One region of the Streptomyces sp. NPDC002669 genome, then DNA from elsewhere that is predicted to be linked to it. Evidence: riboswitches for the same ligand, from Rfam matches in the RefSeq annotation. Region 1 holds a riboswitch; each other region holds the start of a gene.
What was found. Region 1 has a riboswitch for S-adenosylmethionine ahead of ACFYW1_RS06585 (aminotransferase class V-fold PLP-dependent enzyme). Riboswitches for the same ligand answer to the same signal wherever they lie in the genome.

Region 1 (4,757 bases):
GCAACGCCCCGACCCGGACGGCCTTCGGCGTCGCCTGGATCACCGAGTACGTCGTCGTCTTCATCGGCGGTGGCAACGACCTGTGGGCCACGCACTTCCACCTGTCGATCAACGCCATCTCGTGGTTCGTCCGGATCTTCATCTTCGCGGGCCCGATCATCGCGTTCATCGTCACCCGGCGGATCTGCCTCGGCCTCCAGCGCCGCGACAAGGAGAAGGTGCTGCACGGACGCGAGTCCGGCATCATCAAGCGCCTGCCGCACGGTGAGTTCGTCGAGATCCACGAGCCGCTCGGCCCCGAGCAGCTGCACACGCTCACCGCGCACGAGCAGTACAAGCCGGTCGAGATCGGCCCGACGGTCGACGAGAACGGTGTCGAGCGCAAGGTGTCGCCGCTGGAGAAGCTGCGCGCCCGACTCAGCAAGGGCTACTACGGCGAGAACAACCAGATCGCCAAGCCCACCGTCGAGGAGTACAAGGAGATCACCAGCGGCCACGGTCACCACTGATCGCCTGAACTGATCGCCACGGCAGGAGCCCCGTCCACGCGTTGGACGGGGCTCTTCGCCGTCCTCTTCCGGTCGATAGGGTGGAGACGATTCTTTTACCGACTGTGGACCCCGGGAGCGGACCATGAACGTTGTGACCCCGATCGGCGGCGACAGCGTGGCGGACCGTTCCTGGCCCGGCGTGCTGAACGCCCTGCTGCGCGGCGAGAACCTCACCGCGGACGCCACCGCCTGGGCCATGGACCGCATCATGAGCGGCGAGGCGACCGATGTGCAGATCGCCGGGTTCGCGGTGGCGCTGCGGGCCAAGGGCGAGACCATCGACGAGGTGACCGGCCTGGTGCGGGCGATGTACGAGCACGCCCGCACCATCGAGGTGCCCGGCCGCACGGTCGACATCGTCGGCACCGGCGGCGACCTCGCCAAGACGGTCAACATCTCCACCATGTCGGCGATCGTCATCGCCGGCACCGGCGCCAAGATCGTCAAGCACGGCAACCGGGCCTCGTCCTCGGCGAGCGGCTCCTCCGACGTGCTGGAGAAGCTCGGCGTCAACCTGGACCTCTCCGCGGAGCGGGTCGTCGAGGTCGCCGAGGAGGCGGGCATCACCTTCTGCTTCGCGGTGAAGTTCCACCCCGCCCTGCGGTACGTCGCCAGGGCCCGCAAGGAGCTCGGCACGCCGACCACGTTCAACATCCTCGGCCCGCTCACCAACCCGGCCCGGGTGCGTTCCCAGGCCGTCGGCGTGGCCGACCCGAAGATGGCGCCCATCGTCGCCGGGGTGCTCGCCGAACGCGGCAACTCCGCGCTGGTCTTCCGCGGCGACGACGGCCTGGACGAGCTGACGACGACCGCGACCTCACGGGTCTGGGTGGTGCGCGACGGAGCTGTCCGCGAGGAGACGTTCGACCCGCGCGACGTCGGTCTGGAGCTGGTGCCCGTGGAGGCGCTGCGCGGCGCGGACGCCTCGTACAACGCCGATGTGGCCCGCCGGCTGCTGGCGGGGGAGCAGGGGCCGGTGCGCGATGCCGTGCTGCTCAACTCGGCGGCGGCCCTGACGGCGCTGGACCCGACGGACGGCACGCTGAACGAGCAGCTCGCCGCCGGGATGGCGAAGGCGGCCGAGTCCATCGACTCGGGCGCGGCGGCGCGGACGCTGGAGCGCTGGGTGGCGGCCAGCAACGCCTGAGAGCCCGTCGGGCGGTGTCACCCGATGACCGCCCGACGGGCCCCGACAGGTCCCGGCAGGCCCCGACGGGCTCTCGAACGGGCGGAGAGATGACGCAAGGCGCGGTCCGGATCCTGGACCGCGCCTTGCGCACGTCCGCGCGTATGGCAAGATGCTGGGCAGGTCATGAGTGACAGCGACTACGGCCCCGGCCCGCTGTCCGGCAACCCTCCGTCCGTGGCGGGGTGCCCCGGGTGAAGACCAGGCCGTGGGCAGCGAGGTCCACGGCAAGCGCGGGCCCCTCGGCATCTGTGAATGCCAACCCCCGGGGTCCTGGTCCCTAGGGAGCCTCTTGTGAGCACGCGAATGCGATAGGGCCGCCCGGCCCTCTTCCGCACACCCTTTTTTCTCCTTCCGCCGCACTGTCGCGTGTCCGCCGGTGCGCGTTCTTCGCCTGCCTCTTACGGGAGTTCGCCATGTCTGTACCCACCGCTGCCATCGACGAGTCGGTTTGTTCCCCGCTGCCCGTTCTGGGGGAGGACGTGACGGTTCCGCTGGTCACGGGCGGTGAAGTCGCGTACGCCGCCCTCGACTACGCCGCCAGCGCGCCCGCCCTGCGCCGGGTCTGGGACGACGTCGCCGCGTACGCCCCGTACTACGGCAGCGTCCACCGCGGCGCCGGCTATCTCTCCCAGCTCTCCACGGACCTCTTCGAGAACAGCCGCGCCACCGTCGCGGAGTTCCTCGGCTGCCGCGCGGACGACCAGGTGGTCTTCACCCGCTCGACCACCGACTCGCTGAACCTGCTGGCCGCGGCGCTCCCCGCCGACTGCCAGGTCTTCGTCTTCGAGACCGAGCACCACGCCTCGCTGCTGCCGTGGCGCGACGCGCGGGTGACCTACCTGAACGCCCCGCGCACCCCGGCCCAGGCCGTCGAGACGCTGGAGCGGGCCCTGGCCGCGCGCGACCCCTACGGCCCCGCGCTGGTCTGCGTCACCGGCGCCTCCAACGTCACCGGCGAGCTGTGGCCGGTCGGGGAGCTGGCGGCCGCCGCGCACGCGCACGGCGCCCGGATCGTGCTGGACGCCGCGCAGCTCGCCCCGCACCACCCCGTCGACATCGCCGAGCTGGACGTCGACTGGGTCGCCTTCTCCGGGCACAAGCTGTACGCGCCCTTCGGCTCCGGCGTGCTCGCCGGCCGGGCCGACTGGCTGCGGGAGGCCGAGCCCTACCTGGCCGGCGGCGGCGCCTCGCGCAAGGTCGCCCGCCGCCCCGACGGCGGGGTGGACGTCGAGTGGCACACCACGGCCGCCCGGCACGAGGCCGGTTCCCCCAACGTCATCGGCGCGTACTCCATCGCCTCGGCCTGCAAGGCGCTGAAGGAGGCGGGCTTCGACGCGCTGGTCGCCCGCGAGCAGCGCCTCGTGGCCGGTGTCCGGGCCGGTCTCGCCGCAATTCCCCAGGTCAAGGTGCTCTCGCTGTTCGGCGACGACGCCCCGAGGGTCGGCGTCATCTCCTTCGTGGTGGAGGGCTGGAACAGCTCGCACTTCGCCGCCGCGCTCTCCGCCGAGTACGGCATCGGCGTCCGCGACGGACTGTTCTGCGCCCACCCCCTGGTCCGCACCCTGCTGGGCGGCGACCCGCAGGAGGTCGGCGAGTGCGGTGCGCCCGAGGCCGAGCCGGGCGAGCGGTCCCTCAACGCGATCCGGGTGAGCTTCGGCGCCGGTACGCCGGACGAGCACATCGAGCGCTTCGTCCGCGCGGTCCAGGAGCTGGTGAGCGAGGGCGCCCAGTGGAAGTACCGCACCGAGGACGGCCGTTGCGTCCCGGACCGGGGCGCCGCGCAGCACTGACCGGCACACGGCACTTCGGCGGGGTACGGGCGGCTTCCGCCCGTACCCCGCCGAAGTGTCACGCGGGTGAATCCGTGGTGGTTACGCGTCGAGCCCGATGGCGAAGGCCGCCTCCAGGTCGTGCTGCGAGTAGGTGCGGAACGCCACGTGGGTGTCGGTGGCCTCGACGCCGGGAATCTTGCTGATCCGGCCCGGGATGATGTCCGCCAGATCGTCGTGCCTGGCCACTCGGACCATGGCGATCAGGTCGTACGTACCGGTGACCGAGAAGACTTCGCTGACGCTGTCCAGCGCGGCGATGGACTCGGCGATCTCGGGAATCCGGTCCACGCTGGTTTTGATGAGCACGATCGCGGTGATCACGGCTGACTTTCTCCCTCGGTGGCCGCGGCTGGTGCCTTCACTCTATCCGTACGCCGGTAACGCCCCCAGGCGTAGAGGAAGCCGAGGGCAAAGCCCACCACGTGGGCCAGATAGGCGACCCCCGGCCCCCCGCTGCCCGCGCCCTGGACCGCGAGCCACTGCAGGACGAACCAGAACACCAGCACGATCCAGGCGGGGAAGCGCAGCGGCAGGAAGAAGAGGAACGGGAACAGGCTGGTCACCCGGGCCCTGGGGAACAGGTACAGGAACGCCCCGAGCACCGCCGAGATCGCCCCCGAGGCGCCGACGAGCGTCTGGTCGGAGGTGGCGTGCGCGGCCGCGTAGGCGACCAGGGCGAGGTAGCCGCAGATGACGTAGAAGAAGGTGAACCCGATACGGCCCATGCGCTCCTCGGTCATCGCCCCGAACACGTACAGGAAGAGCATGTTGCCGAGCAGGTGCACCCAGCTGCCGTGCACGAAGAGGGCGGTGAGCGGGGTGAGCAGGACCCGCACCGGGCCGTCCCACAGCTCGTTCGGGATCACGCCCCAGCGCTCGAAGTAGCCGGCCTGGGCGGCCAGCCGGGCGGCGGCGCCGCCCGGCACCGGGTTGAGGCCGGACAGCGGACTGATCACGAAGACCAGCGAGCACGCCGCGATCAGGGCGTGGGTCATCGGCGATCCGCCCAGGGCGACCGTCCGCAGGTATCCGCCGGCCGGCCTGTCGGTCACAGTGCGCCGATCGATCATGAACAGAGCATGACGCAAGCGGAGGGAACGGGACAGACCGCCTCGCCGTGTCGGGCGGACGCGGCGAGGCCGTAGGGTTGCGGCAGGACATCCGCAGTTCGACGGCGCACCGCGA
Region 2 (4,757 bases), on a different contig from region 1:
AGGAGAGGGTGCGTGCGCCGGAACGCGTCGACCGCGGCTGAATGTATCTGCCCAACTGCCCTCTGCAACAGGTCAATCGGACGAGAATTCTCGACAGCGCCGAACGCCCGAATATGTGGAATTGGTGAGATTCCAGGGCAAGTCGGGCCAGACAAAAGTGACTTATGGCGCAAGGGGTTCGAGCACTTTGGCTGCTTCTTGTCGCGACGCGGCGCATTCTCATATGCAGGCGGTGCGGGCAGCTGGGGGGACTTCCCACACTCTACCGCGCTCAACCATGCAGAATTGCCCCCTCCGTTTCAAACCCGGAGAGGTTTGAAACCGGAGAGGGCAATTCCGTTCGGGTGATTCGGTCCGCGACCCGACGCGGTGTCAGCAGCCGCCCGCGACGGCCGGGATGATCGAGATGCCGGCGCCGTCCGGCGTGGCCGTCTCCAGACCGTTCTCGAAGCGCACGTCGTCGTCGTTGACGTAGACGTTCACGAAGCGGCGCAGCTTGCCCTGGTCGTCCAGGACGCGGGCGGCGATGCCCGGGTGGTCCTTCTCCAGGGACTCGATGACCTGGGAGAGGGTCGTGCCCTCCGCCGGGACCTCGGCCCGGCCGCCCGTGTAGGTGCGGAGAATGGTGGGGATGCGGACGTTCACGCTCATGATCGGGTGCCTTTCCTGGAGTCCGGGGTGGTCAGCTGGTGGCGAGGCCCGCGGCGCGGAACGCGTCCAGGCTGGGGCGGATCGTCGCGGTCGCCTGCGAGGTGGCGGCCACCGCGTCGAGGGTCTTGAGGCCGTCGCCCGTGTTGAGGACGACGGTGGTCAGCGTCGGGTCGATGACACCGGCCTCGATGAGCTTCTTCGTCACGCCGACCGTCACCCCGCCCGCCGTCTCCGCGAAGATCCCCTCGGTGCGGGCCAGCAGCTTGATGGCGTCGACCACCTGCTCGTCGTCCACGTCCTCCACCGCGCCGCCGGTGCGGCGGGCGATGTCCAGGACGTACGGGCCGTCGGCCGGGTTGCCGATGGCCAGGGACTTGGCGATGGTGTTCGGCTTCTGCGGCCGTACGACGTCGTGACCGGCCTTGAAGGCGGCGGAGACCGGGGAGCAGCCCTCGGCCTGGGCGCCGAAGATCTTGTACGGCTTGTCCTCGACCAGACCGAGCCCGATCAGCTCCTGGAGCCCCTTGTCGATCTTCGTGAGCTGCGATCCGGACGCGATCGGGATGACGATCTGGTCCGGCAGCCGCCAGCCGAGCTGCTCGCAGATCTCGTACGCCAGGGTCTTGGAGCCCTCGCCGTAGTACGGCCGGAGGTTGACGTTGACGAAGCCCCAGCCCTCGCCGAGCGGGTCGCCGATGAGCTCCGAGCAGAAGCGGTTGACGTCGTCGTAGTTGCCCTCGATGCCGACCAGCTCACCGCCGTACACCGCGGCCATGACGACCTTGCCCTGCTCCAGGTCGTGCGGGATGAACACGCAGGAGCGGAAGCCCGCGCGGGCGGCGGCGGCGCCGACCGCTCCGGCGAGGTTGCCGGTGGAGGAGCAGGACAGGGTGGTGAAGCCGAAGGCGCGGGCGGCCTCGACGGCGATCGCGACGACCCGGTCCTTGAAGGAGTGCGTCGGGTTGCCGGAGTCGTCCTTGACGTACAGGCCGCCGGTGACGCCCAGCTCGCGGGCGAGGTTGTCGGCCTTGACCAGCTTGGTGAAGCCGGGGTTGATGTTGGGCTTGTCCGCGACGTCCGCGGGGACCGGCAGCAGCGGCGCGTAGCGCCAGATGTTGTTCGGGCCGGCCTCGATGCGCTTCCTCAGCTCCTCGGGGGAACCGCTCGGCAGGTCGTACGCCACTTCGAGCGGTCCGAAACAGGACGCGCAGGCGAAGATGGGGCCGAGGTCGAAACGCTCTTTGCACTCGCGGCAGGAAAGCGCCGCGGCGGGGCCGAGGTCGACGGAGGATTCGGTGTTCGCTGCAACGGTCTGCACAGCCATGATGGCGGAGGCCCTTTCTCCTCATCTTCCTTGTGACGCACTTCGCCACAAGACGGAATTGGCACCTTCCCCACCGTGACCTCGCGGTCGGCAGGAGGGTTGCCGGGACTTCAACGGGCCGTTCCCTCAGTCCCTCTGGATGAGCTCTTTGGCACCGGATCTTCGATCCGGGCGTTTATTGGCAGATGGACCCCGACATGCGACGGTCATCCGCGTTGTTCAAGACTGTAACCGAAGCACCAGGCTGCCGAGACAGCAGTCCGAACCGCGAGATGGATCACACAACAGGGAGTACCGACCGTGCTGGAAGAGGTCGAACGCTGGCTGGCCGGGCGATCCTGGTCGGCCGCCGACCGTCCGTTGGAGCGTCTGCTGGCCGCCAAGGCCGGGGATCCGCGCCGCGGGAGCGTGAGCGTGGTGCTGCCCGCGCTCGACGAGGAGGCGACGGTCGGCGACATCGTCACGACGATCCGGCGCGAGCTGATGGAGAAGGTCCCCCTGGTCGACGAGCTCGTGGTGATCGACTCCGGTTCCACCGACGCCACCTCCCGGGTGGCCCGGGAGGCCGGCGCCCGGGTGGTGCACCGTGACGCGATACTCCCCCGGATACCGGCCGTGCCCGGCAAGGGCGAGGTGCTGTGGCGGTCCCTCCTGGTCACCGGTGGCGACATCGTCTGCTTCGTCGACGCCGACCTGAAGGACTTCTCGGCGGACTTCGTCTCCGGCATCGTCGGCCCGCTGCTGACCGACCCGGACGTGCAGTTCGTGAAGGCGATGTACGACCGCCCCTTCGGGGACGACACCGGCGGGACGGCGGCCCAGGGGGGCCGGGTGACCGAGCTGGTGGCCCGCCCGCTGCTCAATCTGCACTGGCCGCAGCTGGCCGGTTTCGTCCAGCCGCTGGGCGGCGAGTACGCCGTGCGCCGCTCCCTGCTCGAACAGCTGCCGTTCCCCGTCGGCTACGGAGTGGAACTGGGACTGCTGGTCGATGCCCTGCACACGGTGGGACTGGACGCGCTGGCCCAGGTGGACGTGGGGGTGCGCAGGCACCGGCACCAGGACGGGCAGGCGCTGGGCCGGATGGCGGCGACGATCTACCGGACCGCGCAACTGCGGCTGTCCCGCGGCCACTTGGTGCGCCCCGAGCTCACCCAGTTCGAGCGCGGCGCGGACGGCTTCGTGCCGCGCACCCACGCCGTGGACACCGAGGAGCGGCCCCCGATGCGCGAGATCGAGGAGTACGTTTCGCGCCGCGCGGCCTGAACCGGCCCGACTTCGCACGTTTGGGCGGTTCGTGATCGGGCTAGATTCCGCAACATGGCCTCCGACCACGAAGCCCAGCCCCCTGCCCGGCCCTCCGCCCAGGTCCTCGTCGCGTCCAACCGCGGCCCGGTGTCGTACGCCCTGGGCGAGGACGGGGCGCTCGACGCGAGACGGGGCGGCGGGGGCCTGGTCTCCGGGCTGAGCGCCGTCGAGGACAAGCTGTGGGTGTGCGCCGCGCTCGGCGACGGGGACCGCGAGGCGGTCCGGCGCGGGGTCGGCGAGCCGGGCGTGCGGATGCTCGACATCGACGCGGACGTCCACGCGGACGCGTACAACGGCGTCGCGAACTCGGTGCTCTGGTTCGTCCACCACATGCTGTACCAGACCCCGCTGGAGCCGGTCTTCGACGCGGAGTTCCGGCGGCAGTGGGCCTCGTTCGAGACCTACAACCGGGCCTTCGCCGAGGCGCTCGCCGAGGAGGCCGGGCGGGGCGCGGCGGTGCTGGTGCAGGACTACCACCTGGCGCTGGTGCCCGGCATGCTCCGCGCGCTCCGCCCCGACCTGCGGATCGGGCACTTCTCGCACACCCCGTGGGCGCCCGTCGACTACTTCCGGCTGCTGCCCGACGACATCGCCGAGCAGTTGCTGCGCGGCATCCTGGGCGCGGACCGGGCGGCCTTCCTGACCCGGCGCTGGGCCGACGCGTTCGCCGACTGCTGCACCCGGATCGTGGGCGGCACCGGCCGGACCGAGATCGGGGTGCACGGCCTCGGCGCGGACGCGGACTTCCTGCGCCGCCGCGCGCACGAGGCGGACGTGGACGAGCGGATGGCGGCACTGCGCGAGCAGACGGGCCCCGGCCGGAGGACGATCGTACGGGTGGACCGGACGGAGCTCTCCAAGAACATCGTGCGCGGCCTGCTCGCCTACCGGGCACTCCTCGACGACCGCCCCGAGTGGCGGGAGCGGGTGGTCCACGTGGCGTTCGCGTACCCCTCCCGGCAGGACCTCGCGGTGTACCGGGACTACACGGACGAGGTACGGCGGGTCGCCGAGGAGATCAACGCCGTGTACGGCACGGCGGGCTGGACGCCGGTGGTGCTGCACGTCAAGGACGACTTCGCCCGCTCGCTCGCCGCGTACCGGCTGGCCGACGTGGCGCTCGTCAACCCGATCCGCGACGGCATGAACCTGGTCGCCAAGGAGATCCCGGTGGTCTCCGACCACGGCTGCGCGCTGGTGCTGTCGCGGGAGGCGGGGGCGTACGAGGAGCTGGGCGGCGACGCGGTGGTGGTGAACCCGTACGACGTCTCCGCGACGGCGGCGGCGCTGCACGAGGCGCTGACGATGGCGGAGGACGAGCGGGCCGCGCGCACGGAGCGGCTGGCCGCGGCGGCGGTCGCGCTGCCGCCGCAGCAGTGGTTCCTGGAGCAGCTGGACGCGTTGCGGCAGGGCTGAGGCCCCGCCGCAACGCGGTGCCGTTCGTGGGGTCCCGGCCGGTTCAGACGTGTGCGGCCAG
Region 3 (4,757 bases), on a different contig from region 1:
TGCGCACCCCTGGGGTGCGCCACAAGGGAGCGGAGACCTTCATGTCCACGGAGACCGGCCCGGCCATCGACGCCGAGCCGCGGAACCACACGATCGTGCCGGGCCCGAAGGGGCTGCCGTTCCTCGGGAGCATGCCGCAGTTCGCGAAGAACCCCCTCGCCTTCTTCGAGCGGCTGCGCGGCCACGGGGACATGGTCGGCTGGCGGTTCGGCGCCAACCCGTGCGTGTACATAGCCGATCCGGACTGCATCGGCGAACTGCTCACCGAGACGGAACGCACCTTCGACCAGCCCGCGCTGGGCATCGCCTTCCGCACCGTGATGGGCAACGGCGTGGTGGTCGCCCGCGGCACCGACTGGCGGCGGAAACGGTCCCTGGTACAGCCCTCGGTACGCCCCAAGCAGGTGCGGTCGTACGCGGCAACAATGGCGGGCAGCACGGTGGAGCTGGCCGACACCTGGTCGGACGGCCGACGCGTCGACGTCAAGCGGGAGATGGCCGCCCTGACGCAACGGATCGCCGTCCGCACGATCTTCGGCGTGGACACCCCGGCCGACACCGAGGCCATGGGCCGGGCGATGGACGTGGCGCAGCAGGAGATCGGCAAGGAGTTCGCCGGGATCGGCGCACTGCTGCCGGACTGGGTTCCGACACCGGGCCGGGCCCGGATCAAGAAGGCCGCGGCGGTCATCGACGCCGAGGTGGCCCGGGTCGTCGCCCGCCACCGCGACGGCGGGGACGAGCGCCCCGACCTGCTGAGCCGGCTGCTGACCGCGATCGACGAGACGGGCGCGCACCTCACGGACCAGGAGATCCGGGACGAGACGGTCACCCTGTACATCGGCGGGCACGAGACGACCAGTTCCACGCTGGTGTGGGCCTGGTACCTGCTGTCCCGCAACCCGCGGGCGCGCGCCGCGCTCACCGAGGAGCTGGACCGGGTCCTCGGCGACCGGGAGCCGGAATTCGACGACTACGCCCGGCTGACGTACACCCAGTCCGTGGTCAAGGAGACGCTGCGGCTCTACCCGACGATCTGGCTGGTCACCGGCGTGGCCAAGGAGGGGGCGCGAATCGGCGGCGTCCCGATGCCGCGGGGCACCCGGGTGTGGAGCAGCCAGTGGGTGACGCACCGCGACGCGCGGTGGTTCCCCGAGCCGGAGGAGTTCCGCCCCGAGCGCTGGGACCCCGAGGAGGGCGACGACATCGCGGAGTACGCCTGGTTCCCCTTCGGCGGCGGCCCCCGGGTCTGCCTGGGGACCCGGTTCGCGATGGTCGAGGCGGTGCTGATCCTGGCCGTACTGGCCCGCCGCTTCGAACTGGACGTGGACCCGGGCACCATCGATCCCGTACCGAGTCTGACCCTGCAGCCGGACCGGGAGGTGCTGGCGACGCTCCGGGCACGGTGACGGGCGCAGGGCGGCCCGCGGGGCTCGTGGGGCTCGTGACCAGGCCCCACGGAGTCGTCCGGGCGCCGCCCACGCATCGTTCGGGCACCACCCCCGCATCGGATATACCGAACCGATATGTCCGATCTGTCGCGGGGATCATGTCATTCGGTCCACACTGTCCATGTCGGCCGTCCCGGCCCACATGGCCGTTCGGCCGTATCCGCAGGCTGTCGATCCAACGGGAGAAACACCATGCGCCTCCGCTCCGCCCTCGCCTCCACCCTCTCCGTCGCGGCAGCCCTGGCGCTGACCGGCACCGCGATGTCGGTGACGGCCGGCACCGCGTCCGCCGGAACGGCGAGCCGTCTCGCGACATGTCAGGAGAAGGCCCTCACCGTGCACGCCTCGCCCGGCGGACAGCGGAACGTCGTCCGTGTCGACGTCACCAACCACGGCAACCGGGCCTGTGTGGTGGACCGGATCCCGACGATCACCTTCAGAGGGCTGGACGGCTCCGCCCAGCCCGTGCCGCCCGCCGAGAGCGGCCCCTACACGCTCTCCGCGGGCGAGCGGGCCCACGCCGCCGTCCGCACCGCGGACCCGGCGGCCTCCGAGGGCCACGTCGTCGGCAGTCTCTCCGTGGCGGCCGACCCCTCCCACCTGGGCGTCACCTTCAGCGGGGCCCCCGTCGGCATGCCCCTGGGCATCCCCGTGTGGGAGCCGATCACCACCCTGTGGCAGGAGTCGAGCGCCGCCGCGGACCGCGCCCTGGCGGATGCGGTGGGCTGACGGACGGCCACGGACGCGGCGGTACGAACCGCGACTACAGGCCGTGGGCCGTGCCGCCGACGGTCCGCCGCGGGTCGGGGGCCTTGGTCGCGCACAACGGGCCGCCCTGGAACCCCACGTTGACCAGCGCCGTGGCACGGCCCGCGGAGTCCACCAGCTTCAGGGCGTGCCACCGCGGCAGCCAGAACACCCGGCCGCGGTGCTCGGCGAGCAGTTCCGTCAGGGCCGCCGGGGCGTGCGTCCACACCTTCGGCAGTTCCCCGGCATGATCGAAGGCGGGGCGCAGCCCGATCCAGCCGTCGGCGGCGACGTCGCCCGAGGTGAGCAGGAGCTCCACGGCCTGGCCGGGCTCCTGGTGGCACTTCTTGGCGTGGATCCAGTGGACGTGGTGGCCGGGTCCGTGACCGGAGCAGCCGTCATCGGGGATGAGGTGGGGGAGCATGGGTGTTCGCCTTCCCGAGACCGTGGACCTCAGGTGCTCTGCCCCGGCGGTCCGCTGTTCCCCGCACACCGCGCGCGGGGCAGGTCCTCACCCGGAGCACCCGCAGCGGAGCGGGGTGCCGTCCAGTCAGCCGGGGCTTCGCACTGGAACTCATGACCCATGAGGACTGTATCCCACGGACGGCGCTGCCCGACGGGTGGTCAGGGCCCGTACCGGCCGGGGGCGCCGGTCTCCCACTCCACCCGCCGGTCGTCGGGCAGCCAACCGTCAGCCGTGCAGCAGGACCGGGAAGGCCGCCATGTCGTTCTGCGTCATCACCGGCAGCTTGTTGATCTCCTCGTCCGGAACGGCCGCCCGCAGTGCGGGGAAACGCTCGAACAGCGCGGGCAGGGCGATGCCGGCCTCGACGCGGGAGAGCGCCGCGCCGGGGCAGATGTGCGGCCCGTGCCCGAAGGTCATGTGCCGGATCGGCGTCGGCCGGGTGATGTCGAACGCGTCGGCGTCCGCCCCGTGCTGCTCGGTGTCGCGGCCGATGGCGCGGTAGGAGATCACCACGCCCTCGCCCTTCGGGATCACCTCGTCGCCCACCTGGATGTCCTCGGTGGCGAACCGCATCAGCAGATGGGTGGTGGGGGTGTCCCAGCGCAGGGTCTCCTCGATCACCGTCTCCCAGGGGATCTCGCCGTCGAGCACCTTGCGCAGCTGGTCGGGGTGGGTGAGCAGGGCCCGCACGGCGTTCAGGATCAGCCCGATGGTGGTCTCGTGACCGGCCGCCACCATTGCCTTGAGATTGCCCACCACCTCCTCCTCGGTGAGCGGTTCGCCGCCCTCCTCGGCAAGGATGAGCGCGCTGGTGAGATCGTCGGTCGGCCGCGCGGTCTTCTCGCGGACGAGGGCGGTGTAGAAGACGTCCAGCTCGGCCAGCAGCGCCAGACGCTCCTCCTGCGGCGTGAGCATGGAGAAGAACGCCTTGTACCGCTTCATCAGCATGGGATGTTCCGCCTCGTCCACGCCCATCAGCATGCCGACGACCCGCATGGGCAGCGGCTGCGCGAACACGGACTTGAGGTCGACCACCCCGTCCTCGCTGCGCTCGCCGTGCTCGGCGAGGGAGTCGAGCAGTTCCTCGGTGAACTTCTCTATCTCCGGGCGTATCTCCTCCAGTCGGCGCGGGGTGAGCGCCTGGGAGGTCTTGGTGCGCAGCCGCCGGTGTTCCGCGCCGTCCACGGTGAACATGGAGCGCCCGGCGTCGATCATGCCGATCAGCGGCCAGTCGTGCGTGACCTCCCCGCTCTGCCAGAGCCCCCAGACATCGATGTCCTTCACCAGCCGCGGATCCACGAGCAGTTGGCGGGCCAGGGAGTGCCGGGTGACGGCCAGGGCCGGTACGCCGAGCAGTTCGATCCTGGCGAGCGGACCGGCGTCGCGCAGGCGCGCCGTCTCGCCGTCGAGGTCCTGGACCAGCGGGTCGACGACCAGGACCGGGCCGTTCGAAGCGTCTTCCCGGGCGGCGTGCGGACAGTTCAAGAGAAGTCTCCTCTCGGTCGTACGGGGGAGAACCGGACGGGCAGCGCGGTCATCCCCCGCAGGAAGGCGGACTGTCGCCGGACCAGTTCCCGTGCGGAAACGGACAGTTCCAGGTCGGGCAGCCGGTCGAGCAGCACCTCGATCCCGGTACGGGCGATGATCTCGGCTATCTCCTGTGCGGGGAAGGGGCAGCGGTACTCGCCGTGGCTGAACGCCATGTGCGCGCCGTTGCCGCCGCGGCCGGACGGCCCTCCCGCGGTCGAGAGGTGCTGCCGGATGTGCGGGTCGGTGTTGGCGGCGCCCAGCCCGAGGAGCAGCATGTCCCCGGCCCGGATGCTCCGCTCCCCCAGCCTGGTGTCGCGCGCCGCCCAGCGGCCGGCGAGGATCTGTGTCGGGCACTCCTCCCAGAGCACCTCGTTCATGGCCTCGGCGACGCTGTGCCGCCCGCCGGAGAGCGCCACGGCGAACTCGTCGTCGGTGAGCATCAGGCGCAGCGAGTTGCCGATCCAGTCGGCGGTGGTGAGGTGCCCGGCGGCCGTGATGGCCATCAGGTCGAGCACGTACTCCTCGTCGGTGAACTCGCCGGGGTACGCGAGCATCCGGGATGC

Region 2: it holds a riboswitch for S-adenosylmethionine, as region 1 does, so the genes downstream of both, thrC (threonine synthase) here and ACFYW1_RS06585 (aminotransferase class V-fold PLP-dependent enzyme) in region 1, are expected to answer to the same signal.
Region 3: it holds a riboswitch for S-adenosylmethionine, as region 1 does, so the genes downstream of both, ACFYW1_RS23440 (hypothetical protein) here and ACFYW1_RS06585 (aminotransferase class V-fold PLP-dependent enzyme) in region 1, are expected to answer to the same signal.

What each region holds. Positions count from the first base shown of each region.
Region 1 is NZ_JBIAQQ010000003.1:386,013-390,769, reverse strand. It holds gene ACFYW1_RS06595 (cytochrome bc complex cytochrome b subunit) at 1-509, shown strand, start outside; gene trpD (anthranilate phosphoribosyltransferase) at 634-1,698, shown strand; SAM riboswitch class IV at 1,860-1,977, shown strand; gene ACFYW1_RS06585 (aminotransferase class V-fold PLP-dependent enzyme) at 2,154-3,530, shown strand; gene ACFYW1_RS06580 (Lrp/AsnC family transcriptional regulator) at 3,612-3,893, opposite strand; gene ACFYW1_RS06575 (rhomboid family intramembrane serine protease) at 3,890-4,642, opposite strand.
Region 2 is NZ_JBIAQQ010000011.1:150,618-155,374, reverse strand. It holds gene ACFYW1_RS18830 (ubiquitin-like small modifier protein 1) at 373-651, opposite strand; gene thrC (threonine synthase) at 683-1,975, opposite strand; SAM riboswitch class I at 1,994-2,121, opposite strand; gene ACFYW1_RS18820 (glucosyl-3-phosphoglycerate synthase) at 2,276-3,238, shown strand; gene ACFYW1_RS18815 (trehalose-6-phosphate synthase) at 3,293-4,696, shown strand; gene otsB (trehalose-phosphatase) at 4,740-4,757, opposite strand, start outside.
Region 3 is NZ_JBIAQQ010000016.1:105,563-110,319, reverse strand. It holds gene ACFYW1_RS23450 (cytochrome P450) at 42-1,409, shown strand; gene ACFYW1_RS23445 (DUF4232 domain-containing protein) at 1,644-2,180, shown strand; gene ACFYW1_RS23440 (hypothetical protein) at 2,215-2,622, opposite strand; SAM riboswitch class IV at 2,671-2,780, opposite strand; gene ACFYW1_RS23435 (cytochrome P450) at 2,890-4,149, opposite strand; gene ACFYW1_RS23430 (cytochrome P450) at 4,146-4,757, opposite strand, start outside.